Candidatus Scalindua japonica: one gene and its partner. The protein of the gene in region 1 interacts with the protein of each later gene in a pairwise test. Links are inferred from orthologs where the notes say so. Each region holds a gene or a part of one and is shown on either strand. Other genes may lie near its edges. The genes, in order: def and SCALIN_RS18765.

The links.
Region 2: the proteins of def (region 1) and SCALIN_RS18765 interact in binary tests that used the Escherichia coli proteins (3 or more experiments, as listed by UniProt). The link is inferred for Candidatus Scalindua japonica from one-to-one orthologs.

What each region holds. Positions count from the first base shown.
Region 1 is NZ_BAOS01000040.1:6,742-18,094, reverse strand. Bases 2,921-5,672 are described here. They hold def (peptide deformylase), read left to right. Parts: upstream 2,921-3,914; coding sequence 3,915-4,430; downstream 4,431-5,672. Other genes in these bases: SCALIN_RS19485 (DUF116 domain-containing protein), read left to right, coding at 5,440-5,672; fmt (methionyl-tRNA formyltransferase), read left to right, coding at 4,449-5,399; rpsT (30S ribosomal protein S20), read right to left, coding at 3,446-3,718; SCALIN_RS19505 (histone deacetylase family protein), read left to right, coding at 2,921-3,415. Outside these bases: SCALIN_RS19515 (2-hydroxyacyl-CoA dehydratase subunit D), read left to right, coding at 1-636; SCALIN_RS19510 (hypothetical protein), read right to left, coding at 924-2,255; more of SCALIN_RS19505, read left to right, coding at 2,477-2,920; more of SCALIN_RS19485, read left to right, coding at 5,673-6,171; fbp (class 1 fructose-bisphosphatase), read left to right, coding at 6,318-7,316; SCALIN_RS19475 (class I fructose-bisphosphate aldolase), read right to left, coding at 7,587-8,657; SCALIN_RS19470 (hypothetical protein), read right to left, coding at 8,765-9,280; SCALIN_RS19465 (phosphoribosylanthranilate isomerase), read left to right, coding at 9,469-10,077; SCALIN_RS19460 (4Fe-4S dicluster domain-containing protein), read left to right, coding at 10,270-10,671; fdhF (formate dehydrogenase subunit alpha), read left to right, coding at 11,028-11,353. UniProt on the Escherichia coli protein: Removes the formyl group from the N-terminal Met of newly synthesized proteins. Requires at least a dipeptide for an efficient rate of reaction. N-terminal L-methionine is a prerequisite for activity but the enzyme has broad specificity at other positions.
Region 2 is NZ_BAOS01000035.1:23,041-34,505, forward strand. Bases 8,602-11,465 are described here. They hold SCALIN_RS18765 (aspartate-semialdehyde dehydrogenase), read left to right. Parts: upstream 8,602-9,460; coding sequence 9,461-10,471; downstream 10,472-11,465. Other genes in these bases: SCALIN_RS18760 (ribonuclease H family protein), read left to right, coding at 8,602-9,326; budA (acetolactate decarboxylase), read left to right, coding at 10,683-11,441. Also shown: SCALIN_RS18710 (DNA-methyltransferase), read right to left, coding at 1-657; SCALIN_RS18715 (PaeR7I family type II restriction endonuclease), read right to left, coding at 654-1,382; SCALIN_RS18720 (hypothetical protein), read right to left, coding at 1,522-2,211; SCALIN_RS18725 (nucleoside deaminase), read right to left, coding at 2,454-3,041; SCALIN_RS18730 (outer membrane protein assembly factor BamB family protein), read right to left, coding at 3,292-4,497; imidazoleglycerol-phosphate dehydratase HisB, read right to left, coding at 4,563-5,153; hisC (histidinol-phosphate transaminase), read right to left, coding at 5,156-6,241; hisD (histidinol dehydrogenase), read right to left, coding at 6,307-7,650; SCALIN_RS18750 (hypothetical protein), read right to left, coding at 7,657-8,097; more of SCALIN_RS18760, read left to right, coding at 8,361-8,601.

The DNA of each region.
Region 1 (11,353 bases):
GAGAAAATGATTGAGTTGAACCGTATAAGACAGGACCCACTCTCCCCTCTTGCAGGCGGCGACGGCCTTGGGTTTATGGTCCCAAGCCACTACTTGGCCGGCTCACAATATTCGGTAGATTTTTACACCTCAATGGCAGATGAACTCAAAGAGATAATTGCGACAAGAAGAGAGAACGGAGAAGTGGCCGATGAAAAAGAGATCAGGTTGCTCTGGCTGGAACTAAAACCATATTTTAAAGCAGACGTCTTTGATAAAATCAAAAATGCGGGAAAAACTAAAATAGTTTTTGAGGAAATTAATCACGTCTACTGGGACAAATTAGACCCTGATAATCCTTACGAAAGCCTCGCTCGAAAGCTTATATCCAATCACAACAACGGACCATTAGATAAAAGACTACACGTAATAAAAACTTTAGCCAGAGATTACAATGTAGACGGTATAATCGCATTTTCAACCTGGGGATGCAGAAGAAACAACGCTGCAATACCTACAGTAAAAGCAGAGATGGCTAAAGAGGGCATCCCCCTTTTAAATCTTGATGGCGATTGCGTTGATGATACAAACTATATGTCCGGACAGATCGCCACAAGGACAGAGGGATTTGTTGAGATGTTAAGCGTCAGGAAGTAAACCAATAAGCTGAACTCAAATACTGTTTCCTGTTTTTTTCTAAAATATACACACATTAATACACTAGAAGTACTATGTAATCTCAACAGACTTGATCAGGCCAGTGAGAAAGAGCTTATCTGCTATGCATACGAATCAAAATTTGAAAAAAAGAAAAATGATCAAGGGATAAGCTCGGTACTTTTTGTCCAGGGAAGAGAGAACTGCTGTCAAACCCATTGCCAATTGTCTGGTATGGATTCGTCCGGGCAGACGGGAAATCCCTACAATTTTTGATCAAGAACCACTCAATCCTGGTTTAATTTTGTTTCACTATTCGCCATTAAGGATGCCGAATAGCTGTAAGAGACAGGTTTATTAGTAGGTTTTAATACCGACACTACAAGTACAACCTCTCTACAGCCCATACCTAAATTTTTCACATCAAATGCCTCTATCGGCTTACTCAATTTAACATCTTCTACCAGGGGATCGGACACGTGATCATTGTATAATTTGATAACCTTGATAAGAAAATCATCTGGAGACTCACTCTCAAAACTGATTCTCAGCTTCTTGTTTTTTACTCGCTCAATAGTGAATTTCAAATAATCTACCGCGTATCCGGCAACTTCTCCTGTTTCACTGACAGGCAGTGAAAGGAAATGTTTGACAGCAGGAGTAATGGGAAGCGAAATTGATTGGTATCTGTATTTTTTATTGTTACCAATCTTATTATGTAAATAGTTTGCAACCAGCCAATCTCCAAAAACAGTTGAAAAGTTGTCCACAATGTGCATGCTGTCCAGAGTATTCTGAAAACCCTTGATGCCACCGGCTTTCTCACGTACCAGATTGCCTAAAAACGCTATTCCAAGACGTTCATAAATATATGTTCCCCACAAAAGACATGCGCCATAATCAACCATATGATGCCTTGATATCAAGGAGCTGTTCGTATTATTTAAATATCTTATTACTTTCTTTTCGTCCGTATAATATCCACAAAGTATCATCGCCACTTCTGACAATGACTCACTAAGCCATTTGGTCTCTTTAGGGTCATACTGCCAGTGTATGAGATGTTGAAATTCATGCGCAATAACCCCGAGGTGATAATCGTCAGAAGGATCATCACTATCTAAATACAATATTTCCATGTGGTTGCTATGTTTACCTGCAATCTCATCAATGAAACGAAAATAACCATCAAAGTCATGACCTCGATACTCTCCCAACTGTGTGATGAGGAAATATATTCTGTGGTCATTGTCTACATCAGGTGGATTGCCAAAAGTTTCAGTAAGGATCTCGTAGATCCCTTTTTTACTGTTAATTGACGTTGCCGGAGTAGAGCAATCAAAAGTATGTATTATCTTTTCTATGTCCTGCTTAAAGACATTGACTTCCCATACATCGTCAGAAACAAAGACATATACATGTTTTCCAACACCTCGACACGTTGCCGACAATTCGCTATCCTCGGGCGGCATGGCAGTAAGGTCCCACCTCCAGAAAGTTTTCTTCTCTCCAACCTTGTGAACAGGGACACTCTTAAACCCATCTTGCGCAAAAAGACAATGACATGTAAAGAGAAGATAGGCAAAATATATAAAAAGTACTCTAAACTTAATATTCATGAGTTTTGTAAATTATTTCCCATGAAAGGGATAAACATATCCTGTTCTTCCTGCTTCCCGAAATCGATATTTTTTGTATTTTTTGTAAATCAGTACGTAATTATAGCCTGTAATGGTCTCTTTCTTTTCAAATACTACTTCCTTGATTATAATTGATTTGATTTAGCAAAAAGAATTATTTAACATAAGACACATTATAATCATAATAGACCAAGGATACCATGACAACTCTTATTTACGATGATGTTTATTTGAAACATGATACTGGTGCCAATCATCCTGAAAATGCGGCCAGATTAATAAATACTATTGAGTACCTCCGTTCAGCTAATATCTGGCAAACACTGGATGTTAAGAAACCAAGAGCAGCAACTAAAGAAGAAGTCTCTGCGGTTCACACAATCAGTCAAATAGAACAGATTGCTGAAACTGCCGAAACAGGTGGTGGACATTTGGACCCTGACACTTATGTCTCTCCTGATTCATATGAAGCCGCTCTATATGCATCAGGAGCACTGCTCACCGCCATTGATTTAGTAATGGACAAAAAGACAGGCAATGCTTTCTGTTTAGTTCGTCCTCCTGGACATCACGCCACACCAACAAGAAGTATGGGCTTCTGCCTATTTAATAACGTTGCAATCGCCGCAAAGTATATTCAATCAAGATACAATATCGATAGAATTGTTATAATTGATTGGGATGTGCACCATGGTAATGGAACACAGGATACCTTTTATGATGACCCCTCGGTATTGTATTTCTCCATGCACAAATACCCCTTTTACCCGGGTACAGGTGGAAAAGAAGAGACAGGAAGAGGCAGTGGCTCTGGTTTTACAATAAATGTACCTTTATCATATAACACACAACCTCAGGAATATATTAAAATTTTTAAGGATATGATGAAGAAAAGAGTTAAAAGCTTCAAACCACAATTTGTGTTGATCTCTTCCGGTTTCGATGCATATCGTTTAGACCCAATAAGTGGTCTGAGTTTAGAAGCTTCTGATTTCAATACATTAACGAAATTTACGAGAAGCATAGCCAATGATTGCTGCGAAGGGAGAGTTGTTTCCTGCCTGGAGGGTGGATATCACTTGCTGGATTTACCAAAATGCGTAGAAGAACATTTAAACGGCCTGGTATGTGATATTTAGGTAAATACTGGAAGAACTCTAAGCAGTCTATTACACAGCAGCCTTATGTTTATTAAGAAACTTGGCTAAACGAGATTTTTTCCGTGATGCTGTTTTCTTATGTATAATATTTTTGGCAGCAATTTTATCAAGCTTTTTTGCTGCCAGTGACAGATGTTTCCCCGCCTCATCAAAATCGTGGTTTTTGGTGGCAGAAACAAATTTTTTTATTTGAGTTCTTAACGCGGATTTATCACTCCTGTTTCTAATTCTGCGAACGGCATCTTGTCTTATTGTTTTCTTTGCGGATTTTCTTGTTGGCATTAAACTTTTCCTTAATATATTCTGTTGTCTATCTGATCTAACTTACTTATATTTCAAAAGATAAGTTTATGACATTGAATTGCTGCTGTCAACAAAAAAACAAATAATCCTTGCTTTTTCCGGAAATAATACTATATACTAACTTGATAATTTTCACTAATTTAAAGCTTTTAAATCTTAATAATATTATAACAAAATGGAAGTAGTTACTTACCCAAATCCAGTTTTAAAAACCAAGGCAAAGCCAATTAAAGAGATAAACAATGAGATACGTCAAATTGCAGAAGAGATGCTGGAAGCGATGTATGATGCTCGCGGAATTGGCCTTGCAGCACCACAGGTAGGGTTGTCAATTCGCTTAATGGTATTGGACGTAACAGGTGAAAAAACAGGGGAGAGGGTATTCATAAATCCGTATATCAGTGAAGAAAAAGGTGAAACATTAGAAGAAGAGGGCTGCTTGTCATTTCCTGATGTAATGGGTAAGATAATACGGTCGCAATATATTAAAGTCATTGCCTACAACCTTAAAGGGGAGAAGCTTGAAATCGAAGCGGAAGGCTTATTGGGTCGAGCATGGCAGCACGAAATCGATCACTTAAACGGTTGTCTTTTTATCGAAAAAATGACTCCTGCCAGCACAATTGCCAACCAACCGAGACTGAAAGAGCTTGAACTCTCTTATCAAAATAACAAAGCCGGAATTAGTTAGACCTTATTAAAATACAGTATGAATGTAGTTTTTATGGGTACGCCTGAATTTGCGGTTCCCAGTCTAAAATGCTTAATTGAATCAAAATATTATGTTGTTGCTGTTATAACGCAAACGGATAAGCCCAGAGGCCGAAAGGGACAACCCATCGCGCCTCCTGTTAAAAGCGTAGCTCTAGATGCGGGATTACCGGTAATACAACCTGAAAATGTAAATAGCGAGCAAGTCATAGAGCAGCTAGAGAAGCTGAATCCAGATGTTATAGTAGTTGTCGCTTTTGGACAAAAAATTTCTGACACAATACTGAGTTTACCAAAATATAAGTGTATAAACATCCACGCCTCACTACTACCTAAATATCGAGGGGCAGCACCCATTAACTGGGCGATCGTCAACGGAGAGAAAGAGACAGGGATAACCACTATCATTATGAGCAACAAAATGGATGCCGGCGATATTATCGCCAATAAATCGTTAGTAATTGGCCCTGAAGAGACTGCTGGTGAGTTAGGAAACAGATTGAGTATGCTTGGCGCAGAGACCTTATTAGATAGCTTAATGCAGATTGAAACGGGTAACGCGGAATACACCCGGCAAGACGAGCGTCACGTTTCCCTGGCACCAAAAATCAAAAAAGATGACTGTCTCATTAACTGGAACCAGCAAGAAAAACGGATACATGATTTTGTAAGGGGTATGAACCCAAAACCATCCGCTTATACCTTCTTAATGAGGAACAATTCGAAAGAGAGAATAATTATTCTCAGGACAGAGAGGGATGGCCCTTCTCAAAACGGAGCAACCATCGCACCAGGTACAATCATTGATATTTCAAGTCAAGGTATTAAGACTGCTACAAAAGACGGTAGTATATGGATAAAAGAAGTAAAGCCGGAAGGCAAACGAATGATGAGTGCTGCCGCATTTTCAAGAGGGCACGATCTTAAAGTGGATTATCTGTTTCAATAAAAATTAATAAAATCTTCGCATTAGGGAGACTTACATAAAAATGGAAGTTATAGACAAAAAATTTGTTTCGCTTAACAATATGATGACCAGGCTGAGAAAGAAAAAGTGCCCACCGGAAGGGTTACTGCTCCTTTTTCCACACTGTATACAAAATTCCACGTGTAAACAAAATATCAAACACGATATCAACGAGTGCATACGTTGCGGAAAATGCAAGGTAAAGGACCTGCTGGAATTATCAGAAGAGTACGGCATCAGCATCGCTGTTGCCAGCGGCGGAAGGGTTGCGCTAAAAAGAGTCATGGCTAAAGAAGTACAGGGGGTTGTCGCTATAGCATGCGAAAAAGAGTTACGAACAGGGTTAATGGCAGCTATGCCAAAGGCAATATATGCAATACCGAACAAGAGGCCATACGGCTACTGTGTTGATACGGATGTTTATATGGAGGATGTATTAAAGGCAATAGAGTTTTTTGTTAAAAGCTACAGAAAGACCCATGACAAACCGGCATTAAAGAAAAAAACTGTAGCGAAGAAGACACCTACAACAAAGAAAAAAACTGTAGCCAAGAAGACACCTACAGCAAAGAAAAAAACCGTAGCTAAGAAGACACCTACAACAAAGAAAAAAACTGTAGCTAAGAAGACACCTACAGCAAAGAAAAAAACTGTAGCCAAAAAGACACCTACAGCAAAGAAAAAAACCGTAGCTAAGAAGACACCTACAACAAAGAAAAAAACTGTAACCAGGAAGGCACCAAAATCTTTATAATAATTCACAGCACGTATTCCCTGGTGCCTGACAACCGATAGCAATGTTATCAAATTAATTAATCTGTATTAAATAAATCAACCAAAGAATATACAAATGATTAAAACCAGAAACGTTCAGGAGGTGTTCTAGTGGGACAAAAAGGAATGAGTGTACAACGCCATATTGTCGAACAGGAGAGAGATTTTCCTAAGGCTACGGGTAATCTTACAGGATTGCTGATGGACTTGATATATGCGGCAAAGATCATATCAAGAGAAGTTAATAAGGCAGGTCTTGTCGATGTACTCGGCCTTACCGGTACAGAAAATATACATGGTGAAGAAGTGAAAAAGCTGGATGAATACGCAAATGATCGACTATTTAAAGCCATGGACCATGGAGGACATCTCTGCATAATGGCTTCTGAGGAGAGAGATGACGTCATACATATTCCGGATAAATTTCCTAAAGGTAATTATGTACTGCTATTTGATCCGCTTGACGGCTCATCCAATATCGATGCGAATGTCAGCATTGGTACGATCTTTTCCATACATCGGAAAAAGACGGATGGTGAAAAGGGCACACTTGAAGACTGTCTACAAAAAGGATCTGATCAAGTCGCTGCCGGTTACATAATTTACGGTTCCAGCACAATGCTGGTTTTTACAACCGGACAGGGGGTAAACGGTTACACTTTAGATCCGAGTGTGGGAGAATTTATTCTATCTCATATTGACATCAAAACACCTTCAAAGGGAAAAATTTACAGTGCCAATGAGGGCAACTCCAAGTTCTGGGATGAAGGCACCAGGAAATACATAGATTATCTTAAAGAGAAAGATTCTAATTCGGGCAGACCATATTCATTGCGCTATATAGGTTCGCTTGTAGCAGATTTTCACAGAAATCTGCTCTATGGTGGTATATTCTTATACCCTGCTGATTACAAAAATCCTGACAAACCAAAAGGCAAATTACGTCTATTATATGAAGCATCACCACTGGCGTTTATCGTAGAACAAGCCGGTGGGATGGCAACTAGCGGCAAGGAAAATATAATGGATATTGTACCAACAGAACTCCACCAGAAAGTACCATTGATTATAGGCAGCAGGGAAGACGTTCTCACATATCAAAAATTCATTTCTGAAAATGCTTGAAAAACAAGAGAAACAAACTGGCAACCGAACTACTGAATTGTAAACATTAACAAGTAGTTTCGGTATAATTTTTTTTAAATCCTTTTTTACTTCCGTTAATACGGCAAAAACGAAAAGCAGTTTCACTTTAAGAAAATTTCTTTTTCTTGGCGATCTATGCGGCCCTGCGTGAGAACATATTTTTAATGGAAAACAGGAATAGTAGTTGCCAAGGGCCTTTTAAGAACAGGAACGAGCATGAAGAGAAGCTTCTTTTTTTCGAGTTCTTATTTACGCAACAGTCACTTCTTCATTCAGATAAACATCCTGAATCGCGTTTAGCAGTTCTACACCGACATCCATAGGCTTCTGAAAGGCTTTTCTCCCGCTGATCAATCCCATTCCTCCGGCACGTTTGTTGATAACCGCGGTTTTTACTGCCTGGGCAAGATCATTCTCTCCGGAAGCGCCACCTGAATTGATTAGCCCTGCTCTGCCCATATAACAGTTGATTACCTGTAATCGGGCTAAATCTATAGGGTGGTCAGATGAGAGGTCCGAATAGACTCTCTTGTGGGTCTTACCGTAGCTAGCCCCGCCTTCATTTAAGGCGTTGTAAGCTCCGTTACACTCAGGCAGTTTCTGTTTAATTATATCCGCTTCAATTGTCACACCCAGATGGTTGGCCTGCCCGGTAAGATCTGCTGCAGTGTGATAGTCGACACCACCTGTTTTGAATGCAGAGTTCCGCAGATAACACCAGAGGATTGTCGCCATTCCCATTTCATGTGCGATATTAAATGCTTCACTGACCTCCACAATCTGGCGCGTTGACTCATCGGAGCCGAAATAAATTGTAGCCCCAACTGCCACAGCACCCATATCTCTTGCCTGTTCAATAGATGCAAACATAACCTGATCGAATTTATTAGGGTATGTTAAAAGTTCGTTATGATTGAATTTAAGAATAAAAGGTATCTTGTGAGCATATTTTCTTGCTACTATACCCAGAACGCCCAGCGTAGACGCAACGGCATTACACCCTCCATCGATAGCGAGTTTTACAATATTCTCAGGATCAAAGTATATGGGGTTTGGCGCGAAAGAAGCAGCAGCAGAGTGTTCAATACCCTGGTCCACGGGCAGAATTGAAACATAACCAGTATCTGCCAGCCTTCCGTGAGAAAAAATGCTCTGTAAGCTTCTTAAGACCGGTGTCGGCCGATCTGAAAGCGCAAATATCCGGTCAACAAAATCTGATCCGGGCAGGTTTAATTGTTCACGGGAAACTTTAGCCTTATGGTTTAGTAAATTTTCTGCCTCTGCATCACCAAGAATAGTTGTTATTTTATCTAAGCTCATAACGGATAACCTTTAATATAATTTTCTGACAAAATAAAAAGTGATAATAATAAAACACTGACCTGATTTCAATATAAAAAAATCAATGATACATTTCTTCTTTTTTGTCACATATCATTTCTTTTATATTTTTCATGACAGCGGTCGCAGGTATCCTGCAATTTCTCATATTCAATATTCAACTTAACCATTTCTCTTGATTCCGCAGCCTCAACTACTGCAAGTGCCTGGTAATGAAACATAGTATCTATCATTACAAATTCCTTAGGCAGGTCCTTTTTCTCCTTACCGGTAAAGATTACAGCAGAAGCATTTTTCAAATCCATAGCACACTTTTTAATTACTTCCCAATCCTGCCTCTGCACAGAATCCAGCAAAGCGTCTTCACACTCATCCAGGTCTTGCATGTGCATCCTGAAAATAGTTCTGCTTTCATAAGATGGCGTTTCAATTTCGTTTTGAGCAGCTGTTATACGTTCATCCAACCCCCCTATCTCTTCCTGCGCAGATCTATCTGACTCGCCACAAGAGCATATTAAAAACATAATAGCTAAAACACTTAAGATGCAAAATGATTGTTTACACCGTGGTAACACTGACTTTGAAAGTCCAAACTCCCTCATAATACTTTTCCTCTGTTCAGAATTGAAATTTTTTTATATCATTTCTTTATAACAAAAAGGTTTTAATATATCCAGCCTTTTATACTTAGAACAAATCTAGCAATAATTGAGTTAAAGCATGAATCACATTGACTTAATATAGGTAATTTGATAATGTCCTGATTGGGATGGAGACGAGGAGACGCTCGATGACAAAAATAAAAATCTGTGGAATAAAAAGCTTAAATGATGCAATTTCTGCGGTCGATTACGGTGCGGACGCTATTGGTTTCGTATTTGCGAAAAGTATACGAAAGGTAAGTAAAGAAAGAGCCCGCTCTATTATACGAAAATTACCTCCATTCGTTACAACGGTTGGACTCTTCGTTAATGAAACAGCTGACAACATGGAAGCTGCCTTCAGGTTTTGCGGCCTGAACGCGATACAACTTCACGGTAATGAACCTCCTGAGACATTAAACAGATTGAAAGATATTATAACTATTAAGGCATTCAGAATTCAAAACGAAAGAGATATCACTCCGATTAAAAAGTATAAACCTAAAGCTATCCTGCTCGATGGATACTCAAAAAACCAAATGGGAGGTACAGGAATCTGTTTTGATTGGAATATTGTAGAAAAATTAAAGACTTCCATACCTATAATCGTAGCAGGAGGATTGTCACATTTAAATGTAGCAGAGGCAATAAAAATTGTACAGCCTTATGGAGTAGATGTCTCTTCCGGTGTAGAAAATATGCCAGGAAAAAAAGATAAGAAACTGATCAAGAAGTTTATAGACGCCGTGAAAGGCTAAATTTTTTTGAAGATATGTAAATTTGATAATAATTATTGCACTTTTACATCAATTTTGATAAATTGATAGTTCACTATTTTAATATTTTGATTTTTCAGTTGGTTCTTATCTTATATAGAACCATTAATACATATTATGTCAAAACCAAAAAAAAGATTTACAAGCAAACTCTGCGTTACCTGTAAAAGATGTATGATTGAGTGCGCAGTAAGACACTCACAGTCACAGGATATGGTTTTATCATCTTTTGAAGACCCTGCACCGGTTCCAAGAATTCAGATAAATTTCAGAAAAGATAAACCGCATGCAACCTATTGCCAGAATTGCAAAAAACCTAAATGCAGGGATTCATGTGAGTATGGTGCAATTACCAAATTTGAGGATGGTAATGTAATCATTGACCAGGAAAAATGTACCGGCTGTTGGGCATGCATTGACGCCTGTCCATTCGGAGCCATCACTAAAGAACCAGAGATGGCGGTAGCCTTTAACTGCGATGATTGTAAAGGGTATGATGATATGGCTTGCGTAGAGGCTTGTAAAACTGTTGCATTGCACTACGTTGAGAAAAAGGTTGCCGTTGTTGCTGAATGAGCAACTGACATCTCCAGCCTTACATATTAACTGCAAAAACAATTTATATTAAGAAAATCAATATGTAATAATTACAAACAAGCCAGCCTTGTATTAACAGTCTATTTCATAATATCTTACTCATGTTAGAAATAATTGTCAAGGCTTCTGTTTGCGGCTGATATAATTTATTATTATTGATTACGTAATGCCTTTTTGTAAAATCGACGAAAGCTATATTGTTTGCTGATATTCATTTTACCTACACAAGAACGAGTTTACATATCAGCGCAACAAAATACTTTACTAAATATATTATCATAAATAAAGTTTGTTTACTAAATTAGTTTATCTAGCACGGTGATTAGGGAGGGGACATGAAAAAAATTACGTTACAAATTAATCAGAAAGAGTATGAAGCAAGTGATGGCGAAACCATCCTTGATGTTACCAAGAAAAACAATATCCACGTTCCAACTTTGTGCCATTGGGACCTGCTGTCACCATTTGGACAATGCAGAATGTGTGTCGTTGAGGTTGACGGGAACATTGGGCCTGTGACAGCCTGTAACGCTCCCGTATGGGACGGCATGAATGTTGTAACAGAAAGCGACAATATTGCCGAACTAAGAAGAAACAACCTTAAGCTGATACTTGGTAACCACCCCAATGACTGTATGACCTGTGAAAAGACGGGTAATTG
Region 2 (11,465 bases), on another replicon or contig:
GAAGGAGAACATCCGAACCAGGCGAGTAGCTAATTTGAGAGGAAAGGGTGCAGGGTGGTTCTTCGTAGAAGCGCCGGTTATATTCCATATCTGCTTGAACCAATCGTTAAAATCATTTTTACTGATTTTGCTTTTCTTTCGCTGTTCTTCAGATGGCTGTCTGTATCCTCCCGGTTTTCGTTGCATTAATATGTATTCCATATCATTTTTGATAATAGCATTGGGTTCATAGGGCTTTCCCAGGAACTTTGTACCGTTGGATACTTCATAGTTTGCGTTTGATATTTTATGCCAGATGATGGGATTGAGATTATCAAATCCAATCTTCCTGCATATTACCGAAATATCAGCGTGTAAGGGGAAGACAAGATGCCTTCCGTATTTACGCCGGGAAACGCAGACATCACCGACGACACATACTAATCTGCCGCCAGGGACCAGCACTCTGAATACACCTTTCCAGACTTTCTTCAACTCTTTTAAAAATGTTTCATAATTATCTATATGGCCCAATTGATCGGAATTTTCATTGTAACGTTTAAGATTCCAGTAGGGCGGGGACGTTACGACAAGATGAACAGAGTCATTTGGCAAAAATGAGAGGTCTCGCGAATCACCATGTATCAGTTTATGAGATGTTTCATTAATATTTTTCATTCCGCAAAAACCCTTACATGAGAGGAGAGAGATTTTGCAAAATGAGAGAAAGCAAGATCTGTTGACGGTTCTTTATAAATGCCATTAATCCCGTTAACACTGTCAGAGGTGATAAACGATGCAGATGTGTAATGACGCTCTCGAATAAGTTTTTTACAAAACAGCTCATATCGTTTCATGTATGATGCCCCTGTAAATTCAGGAAATACCTTAAAGTGGGGTTCTTTCACTTTCACGGGACGTTTCGAAGCTTCACACTCTTCAAGCATAAAGAAATAACCGAGAAACGGCGGAGTATCTCCTTTAAACGCACCTTCTCTGAATGCTGTCCAGAGATCAAGGGCCGTCCCCATTGCCTCTTCTGTCCGGTTATTGAAATTGTTACCAAAGGATGGCCCGACTTGAGATTTTGCCTCTACCGCGGCAACTAAGCTATCATCTTTGATAACCAGTAAATCCCACTCCTTCGTAGGTCGAAAGAATCCCGGTAACTCCAGCAGTTTCTTCCGGTAAACATATTTACTTTTAATTCCGGTATCCAGTATTATCTTTGTAAAAAGATTAATAAATTCATCCATTTGCGCGCCACCGGTCACAGCGCTTCTCAAGCCGGCGTCAGCGGTCCCCTTGCTTTTTTGCCGTTCTCCCTGTGCCTTGCGGGTAACCCAGTAATGAGCAACTGCCACAGCTACCTGTTGGTCAGGATTGTCAGTAATTTTCTGCATAAAGCAATCGGTTTTCAGATAATTTAAACTTCGATAAAAAGAAAATATTGGACCAGTTTATAAAAACAGTTTTGTAAATGTATATGATGAAGCGGGTTTTGTCAATAATGATAAGGGATTAAACAAAATGAATTCTTTATTACTCTATAACATCCTCAGCAATTATCCAGACTCCGTAAATTTGAAGATATTTACCATTGACACCACTGCGGTATTCCATTCTTGTTACTTCGATACCATCATAAACAAATCTATCACTTATTCTCTGATTTATGTAATCACCGGATGCCGATGAATACTGCAGGACAAAGTTGAAAATTTCAACATTACCTTCATCTTCGATATAACGTACGTTTGAGCCTGCTACACCGTCGGATTCTCTTATATTGTCTGTATATGTCACTTTAAGTCGGTAATAACGCTTTGTTCCTTCAAGTGGCGCAAGGAATTGAGACAGTAACCCTCCATTTAAATATTTTGTTAAAGATGAGTAGGATGTCCCTTCGGTGGTAAATGTAATATTACCTACAGGAAATATCTGAAAGGACTGTGTTCTGACAACATCATTACCATTTATCGTTTTTGCCTTAATGTCACCTTTTACTTCCAGCTTTGATCCCGGAGTCATTGTGCCTATCCCGATGTTACCATTATTTGTATTGAATACATTGGAGTTTTCAGCTTGCCAGAAAGAATCTTTCCCTCCATTTGTTGCTGCGGCTACTGCTGCTGTTGTCTGCAATGTTCCATCGGGAAACATGATTCCATCAATTCCAGGGCTGCCAAAAATATGGAGTCTGGCCAATGGTTCCAACGTACCGATTCCCACATTACCTCCAAAGATAGCGTTGTTCCCTATTCCATCAGCATCTTTTTTATCATCTTTGGGGTCCTGATAACCCGAAGCAGAGCTAAAGCCCTCTTCCGAAGCAGAAACAATATTCGTTATGGTATAGGATCAGAAAATTACTATTGAAACTAAAACCATGATAAATGACCTTTCAGTTCTTAATCGCATTTTATCCATCTCCTTTCTGTATTGTGAAATACTACAAAAAATGAAAGTTTTAATTATTTTACAGAATTTTCGCGGCATGGGTTATATACAAAACCGTTACTTTCAGTGAACTCGCAGAAAACCTTGCATGCCTCATTACTCAACAGATTATCAATGACATCTATTTTGCGTTTTTTGAGTTCCTCTTTCCAATCCGGGTGAAGAGGGCCTTCATCAAAGCCTGTGATCTCCTCCAGCTCTTTTCCACTGCCTGCTATCACAAGCGATTGTATGCCAGACCATATAACAGCCCCGTAACACATAGCACACGGCCGCCAGTTAACTACGAGTTCATGTGAAACCATGCCGGGCTTTCCAAGATCAAAAATTTTGAGTTTCTTTTGGGCGATTGATAAAGCCATTATTTCAGCATGAGCTGAAGAGCAGTTTGATGGTACGACTATATTTACACCTATGGAAATTAATTTACCGGTATGTTGTTCAAATACTCCTGCCGCAAACGGCCCACCGGTACCGTATTTATAATTTAACTTGGAGAAATGAATAATCATCCTCATCCGGTCTGCATGTGTAGTGAGATATTCAGGGCAGCGTGCAAGTTCCCTGGTAATCCAATCAGGTAAAGTAAGAGTTATATCCATGATTCTTGCTGAAAAAAGATTAGAGGGAGAGAATAATGTCTGATCTTGAAATACAATCTTCTATTTTTTTTTCATCAATCCAATTGATAGAAAAAATTTTACAGTACAGTAGTCTTCAGAAACTCTTTTTAAGTTGGTAAATGTATAAAAAGATGAGTGATTTGTCAACAATGGTAGATAATCAAATGGATTGAATAGCTCATTGTATGTTGCAGTTATTCGTAATTCTGATATTTGGAATTACTTATTCTTATGGATAAACTTCCATCTTATTCCCGATAGCATAGAGCTTGCCGTCTGTTGAAGGAATATAAATAGTCCCGTCTTTATCGATCGCTGCGGATGATTCAATGGCACCGCCGGTTTCAATAAACCACTTCAGGGTGCCGTCTGGGTTTATGGCGTAGAACTTTTTATCGCGTGAGCCCACATAAATAACTCCATTAGCGTCAACTGCAGGTGAAGACATGACTGAATATTTTGTTTCAAATGTCCATTTAAGAGTACCGTCAGGATTTATTGCATAGAGCCGGCCGTCTCCAGACCCTACATAAATTGTACCGTCCAGTGCGAGAGCCGTGGAGGAGTCGATATCGTATTCAGTCTTAAATTGCCATTTCAGATGACCATCAGGGCTAAGCGCAAACAGGTACGAGTCTTCAGAACCGAAATAGATTGTTCCATCATCTCCAATGGAAGGTGATGATTCCAGCAGATAGTGAGTGCCGAATGACCAGACGGCTTTGCCATCAGGCCTGAGAGCAAACATATAGTAATCTTCTGAACCGCAATAAACCATATCATCATCTCCGATAGCAGGGGATGACCATATGTGGTCTGCAGTCTTATATTTCCATCTGTGCTTACCTTCCGCGTCCACTGAGTGTATTCTGCCGTCCCAGCACCCAAAATAGAGCGAGCCGTCATCTCCAATCGCAGGAGAGGAGAGAATGCCTCCCTTTGTCTGGTGTTTCCATTTCAGTTTACCGTCGGGATAGAGCGCATAGAGGCATCCGTCCCAGGATCCGAAGTAGATGATGCCGTCAATATCGATTGATGGAGTGGAGTCCACTTCAGCGCCTGTTTTAAACTTCCATTTCAGAGTGCCATCCGGATTAACAGCATAGAGATGTTTATCCTGTGATCCAAAATATATAGTACCATCAATGCCTATTACAGGTGAAGATGAAATAGACGCCTCAGCCTGAAACTCCCATTTTATGTCGTTTGTCTCTGACGCGGCATAAGGACTTCGCCCCGTATGGTGCAGGTCATGGCGATGCATAGGCCAGGGTGTACGAGCAACTCTCTCACCGAAATATTGTGGAGAAACATCTTCTTCCTGCTCGTCTGACCACGCGGTTTGTGTCAATGTATATAAAAGAATGCCAATAATGAAAAACGCTGAAGATAGCGCATTTCTATACCTGAAAACAGTCTTGTTGTTCGTTGTCACTGAAAAATCCTTTCGATCAATATTTTATAAAAGGTCTGAAATGGGTGCTTATAGATTGCCGTTATTTATAAAACACCCTTTGTAGAGGGAACTTCATTTGTCCGTTCATCAACTTTTGTAGCCCTGTCAAGGGCCTTCGCTAAACCTTTGAAAATCGCTTCCGCGATATGATGTGCGTTTTCACCGTATGGAACATCTACATGGAGGTTCAGACCTGCGTTTACCGTAAATGCCTCCAGAAACTCCTTGATCAGTTCAGAGTCAAAATCACCAATCTTCCGGGAATCTAACTTAGCGTTGAAGACCAGGGCAGAACGCCCGCTTATATCCAGAGCTATGTTTGCAAGTGATTCCTGCATCGGTAGACTGACATTGGAAAAACGGACTATCCCTGCTTTATTGCCTAAAGCTTCTTTTACCGCCAGCCCCATGCAGATACCAACGTCTTCAACCGTATGATGAAAGTCTACATTGGTATCACCTGTAGCCTTAAGTTCCAGATCAAACAGGGCGTGCTTTGCAAGCAGATCCAGCATATGGTCAAAGAAGCCAATACCTGTAGATACTGAACGTTTACCCTCACCGTCCAGATTGAGAGATAGACTGATGTTCGTTTCATTCGTCTTTCTGTCTATTATTGAGGTTCTCTTTTCCATAATCAGCTATTTTGATTCAGTAAAACCAGCTGTACTTCCGCCAGTTGTTCCAGTAAAGTTTCTATTTCCTTGTCGGTCCCTATCGTAATCCTCAAGCAGTCGTCCAGCCTTGGTTGATCTATGTGTCTGACAAGTATCTTTCTCTCTTTCAGCTCCCGATAGATTTCTTTAGCCTCATAGGAATCTTCGCATTTGATCATAACAAAGTTTGCTTGAGATGGGTATACAAAAAATCCAAGTTTTTTCAGTGAATTTGTCAGGTATTCTCGTGTTTTAATTATCCGGGAAACGTTTTGTCTAAATGTTTCCTGATCATCCAACGCGGCAACGGCAGATGCCATACTGAGCCTGTCTACATTATACGAATCTTTAACCTTCATCATTCCATTGATCAGCTCTTTCTGCGCTACCGCAAAACCCAGGCGCATTCCGGCCAGTGAATATGATTTTGAAAGTGTGCGCAGGACAATGAGATTTGGGTGTTTATCTACCAGCCGCAGGCAATTATCTTCGGCAAAATCCGCGTACGCCTCATCAACCACAATTATACCGTCTATCTTCCCCGCAATTTCTGAAATCTTTGCAACCGGTATCATTGTTCCTGAAGGAGAATTGGGGTTACACATAAATGTAACGGCGGCACCGTTTACCAGAATCTCTTCCGGCAGAGAATAATCTTCACGGAAATCAATTACGCACTCTTTCGCGTTCTGAATATCTGACAGCACCTTATACAAAAGATACGTCGGATACGGATAGACAACCTTATCATCTTTGCTGACAAAGCTCCGGGTTATTATGGTTAAGAGATCATCAGATCCGTTGCCAACCATGACCCTTTCCGGTTTCGTCTTAAAAATCTCTGCTACTTTTTCCCTGGCGCCCGTAGAGACTGGGTCAGGATACAACCGCAATCTTTCATCTATTTCATCTTTCAAAGCGGCAAGGACTTTAGGAGAAGGGGCATACGGGTTTTCATTGGTATTGAGTTTGATGTACAGGCTGTCCTGAGGCTGTTCACCGGGAATATACCCGGTCATGTTGTCAATATTTTTTCTGAAATAACTTGAGTGTTTTTTAGTTTTCATTTTTATATGCTTTCTACAGATGCTAACATAGAGCATCTATTCTCCTCTTTCTTATCTTGTACAAATTACTTATTCACCCTTATCCGAACAGAGTTCGCGTGGGCATGCAAACCTTCTGATTCCGCGATAGTAATTATGTCATTGGATGCTGATTTAAGTACCTCTTCTGAATATGACATTATACTGGTCCTTTTGAGGAAATCATTTACTGACAGGCCGGAGCAAAACCTTGCCGTACTGCTTGTTGGTAATACATGTGACGGTCCGGCATAGTAGTCGCCAACCGCTACCGGCGTATACGGCCCGGCAAAAATAGCGCCTGCGTGTTTCAGCTTCGATAAAACCTCGTCTTCATTTTTTACAATTACCAGTAAGTGTTCGGGAGCCAGAGTATTTGAGATATCTATGGCTTCATTCATGTTTTCTGTAATAACTATGAAACCGAATTTATCCAGGGACTCTTCTATAAGAGAACTGCGGGCAGAGGTCCCGGTTTGTCGGGATACCTCCTGTAATACCCCGTTTGCAACCTCCTCAGAGCTGGTAACCAGTATTGAAATACCTGGAGCATGTTCTGCCTGCGATAGCAGATCAGACGCAACATATGCATGATTCGCAGATTCATCAGCTACTATAAGCACCTCACTTGGTCCTGCCAGCATGTCAATGCCCACATGTCCGTAAGCTTCTCTCTTGGCAAGTGTTACAAATTGATTACCGGGCCCGACAATCTTGTCAACTCCAGGGACTGTTTTGGTGCCAAATGTAAGCGCTGCTATTGCGTGTACGCCCCCAATCATGTAAACTTCATCCACATCTGCTTCTCCGCATGCAACCAGTCTTTCCGGAGAAATGGCCCCGTCTCTGCCGGGTGGTGTTACAACCACAATTTTGTCTACTCCTGCAACTTTTGCAGGTATGGCGTTCATTAATACTGAAGAGGGATATGATGCTGCGCCTCCGGGGACGTAAATTCCAACGTTTTCGATAGCACTGTATTTAACTTCTATCTTTGCTCCCTTTGAATGAAATGATCCAGGTTCACGAATGCGGATATGTTCCTGGAATTCCCGGATATTCTCCTTTGCATTTTTTATAGCGCTTATTAATTCGGGAGATACTTTATTGTATGCTTCCTCAATTTCGGAAGTCTTAATTTTAATATTTTCTGCTGACAGGCTTACACCTTCAAACTTTTCTGAATAATATTCCAGGGCTTCATCACCCTTCTCTTTTACGTCGTTAATTACACGCTTGACACTTTCAGCCGGAGATAACGGTTCACCAAAGACCTCTTTTGTCTTTGCTTCCATTCCTTTGGTGACAGTATCTGCAAATATACTCATTCCCTGCTTAAGCTTTTCAATTTCCCGTGTAATGTCACATTCCTGCGATTTTAATATTTTCATCTTTTCTTATCCACCAACTTCAACAGCACGTACCATATCACCGACTGATATCGGGCCTGATTTCGGAATGCCGGATATTTGAGTAGTATTAACATTCAGTTTTTCATTACTTAGCTTATTGCTTTCGGGTCTTCCTGTCATTGATTCGGCCATCATGGCGCCGCTGAGTGTCTGTGCTTCATGAGATCCATGTTCTGAGCAGGGTGTTTCTTTCTCACCGGCAACACAGGTGGAGAATTTGTCCTGTACATGAGCAACAAAGAGATGTTCCTTGACATTTTCCAGTTTCCCAAGGGATTCACCGCTATCCGGGTCCTTTACTTCATCATCGCTCTGTACAAAGACGGCAAATACCATCCCGTTGACTACTCCATTATTTCTACCGACATTAATTACGATACTATATTCATCGAGTATTTTGGCAACTTTACCTTCAATTTTTTCCATATTTATTATACCTTTTGATTATATTATAAGGATAAAGTGTTAAGTAATTATATTTTAGACCCCTTCTTTGTCAAGGAGAATTGAATCTACAATCATTTATTGTTTTGTATCTGACGTCATAAATTCGTTCTTGATAAAGCTTTTTATTCTCAATGAGTTTATGAAAATCTATGGAATAAAATGGTTTCTTGACACTTTTAACCCACTCGTTATAATTCTGAAGTGTCCCGGATTTTGTTACATTTTCCACAATTTTCTTAAAAATGTCAATAATTGCAGGTATTGATGAAGCCGGTTATGGTCCCACATTAGGCCCGTTTGTTCTATCTAAGGTCGTGATGGAAATACCGGATGAATATGGCCACGATATAAATATATGGCATCTCCTGAAGGACGCTGTTTCTGAAAAGATACAAAAGCATGGAAATCGTATAATAGTTGGTGATAGTAAAAAGTTGTACCAGCAGAAAACCGGATTAAAAATGCTGGAAGAGGCGGTTTTGTCTTTTGTCTGGCATACAAATGGTCCTGTAACAAAATTCAGTGATTTGCTGAGACTATTATCAGATTGTGGTGAAAATGTTCTGGAAAAATATCCATGGTATCATGGGAAAGACATTGATCTGCCGGCCGCTTCAAACGTATCAGCAATCATGAATTACGCAGACATTTTCCAGGATACGGCAAGCTTTCGGGACATACGCATACTTGACATAAAAAGCCGGTTTTTGTGTGTTTCTGAGATAAACAGGCAAATTGAGCTTCTTGGTAACAAGTCTTTGTTACTATTCAAGAGCTGTGTATCGCATCTTATAGAAATCTTTGAATGTTATGGGAAGCATAAGCCAGAGGTATTAATAGACAAGCACGGTGGGAGAAACTACTATGAGAAATTGCTGGCACAGAATTTTGAGGGATGTAATATAGATTCAATTACAGAAGGAAACCCTCTTTCGACTTACAGCATCAGGAATGAGAGTAATAAGATGGATGTATCTTTTATTGTAAGCGCAGACTCAAAGTATTTTCCAACAGCGCTGGCTTCCATGTTCAGCAAATACATGCGTGAGCTGTTTATGAAATTATTCAATGCATTCTGGCAGGAAAAAGTAGAGGAGATAAAACCAACTGCCGGGTATCCGGAAGATGCCAGGAGGTTTTTATCTCAGATTCACGATGTAAAGAACAAACTGAATATCAGTGATGACATTTTAATCAGGGCTAAATAACCGTTTAAACTGTTTAAACGGCTCAAGCAGCTTAAACTGTTATTTAGGTACTTTCAACTTTTTATGACACACAAAAAACCTTCTTAAAAAAAGAATTTTACAAAGTAATTACTAATATAAGGAGTATAACAGATATGGGAGTTAATGTTGCAGTAGTAGGGGTTACTGGCGCAGTGGGAACAGAAATGCTCAGGGTGCTTGAAAGAAGAGACTTTCCTGTTGATGAATTAAGGCCGCTTGCTTCAAGCCGTTCTGCAGGGAAGAGTGTAGTCTTCCGTGGAAGAGAGGTACAGGTACAGGAGTTAACTGCAGATTCTTTTGATGGGATGAATATCGGTCTCTTCAGTGCGGGTGGTGGTATAAGCAGAGAGTTCGTTCCTCATGCTATTGAAAAAAATTGTGTTGTCGTAGACAATACCAGCGCATTCAGAATGGATGAAGATGTCCCACTGGTTGTGCCGGAAGTAAATGCAAACAGGATTTCGGAACATAAAGGCGTAATTGCAAACCCAAACTGTTCAACGATACAGCTCGTTCTGGTCTTAAAACCGATACATGATGCGGTAAAGATCAAGAGGGTGGTGGTTTCAACCTATCAGGCTGTATCCGGAGCAGGTTATAATGCATTGATAGAACTAAAGAAGGAGACCGAACATGTCCTTTCCGGGAAGAGTGAAGAGTTTAATCGCAGCATATTTCCTCATCAGATAGCGTTTAATGTTCTTCCTCAATTACCACAGAGTGATGCTTTTAAGGAAAACGGCTATACAGACGAAGAGATGAAGATGATTAACGAGACGAAAAAAATCCTGGAGGATAGCTCTTTCCGCATAACCACCACCACTGTCAGGGTGCCTGTATACAGGGGACACAGCGAGTCGGTCAACATTGAAACAGAGGGGCCTTTGAGTGCTGATCAGGCCAGGGGGCTATTAAGCAAAGCGGAAGGCGTCGTGGTCCTTGACGAGCCGTCAAAGCAGTTATATCCACTGGCAACTGATGCTGCTGGTAAAGATGAGACCTTTGTTGGAAGAATACGGGAAGACCAATCTGTTGAAAACGGATTAAATATGTGGGTCGTAAGCGATAATCTTCTGAAAGGCGCGGCCCTTAATGCAGTCCAGATTGCTGAAAAGTTGATATAGAATAATAGAAACGATTTACCGCAAAGCCGCTAAGAGCGCAAAGGAAAACTTGCTTACTGTTCTCCCGTTGGATAGAAAAAGATACATTTAGCTATCATTAGCTATATAAATTTGACCGACCTCACTTTCGAGAGGAGCCGAGTGTTGGAATCCTCTCGAAAGTGAGGTCTTTTCCGGCTCATTACTAATTCCTGTGAATATGAAATATTTTTTGTTACCTGTAATCCTGGCAGCGCTAATGTGCGGATGTTCATATGCACAAAATAACGATGAAGTGTTTTATCAGACTTCAACAATAAACGCTTTGCTCGATGAAGTCTATGACGGAAATATAACAGTTAAAGAGCTTAAGGGATATGGTGATCTTGGCCTGGGAACATATAACAACCTTGATGGTGAAATGATAGGGCTGGATGGTCTGTTTTATCAAGTAAAGGCGGACGGAATAGCTTATGCGGTTGACGATTCAATTAAAACTCCATTTGCCGTGGTAACTTTCTTTGAATCGGATAAAACAATTGTTTTAGAAAAGAGCGTAAACTATAAACAGTTAGAACAATATCTGGATAATGTGCTTCCGACAAGAAATATCTTCTACGCGTTCAAGATTGAAGGGACGTTTAAGTATATCAAGACAAGGAGTGTGCCCTGGCAGGACAAACCGTATCCACCGCTTGTTGAAATTGTAAAGGACCAGCCGATATTTGAGTTTCATGATGTCAACGGCACAATAGTGGGTTCCTGGTTTCCGGGTTATATGAAAGGAATCAATGTTCCCGGTTACCATTTTCACTTCATCACTGAAGATAAAAAAGGGGGTGGGCATTTGCTTGAGTGTCAGACAGGAGGTGTTAAGATCGGAATTGACTACACTTCCAATTCGTACCTGGCATTGCCGGAAGATGATGAGTTTTATAAAGCAGAATTGTCTAAAGAAAACCAGGATGAGTTAAAAAAGGTGGAAAAATAAAATAAGGAGAATGCCGGATAGTCT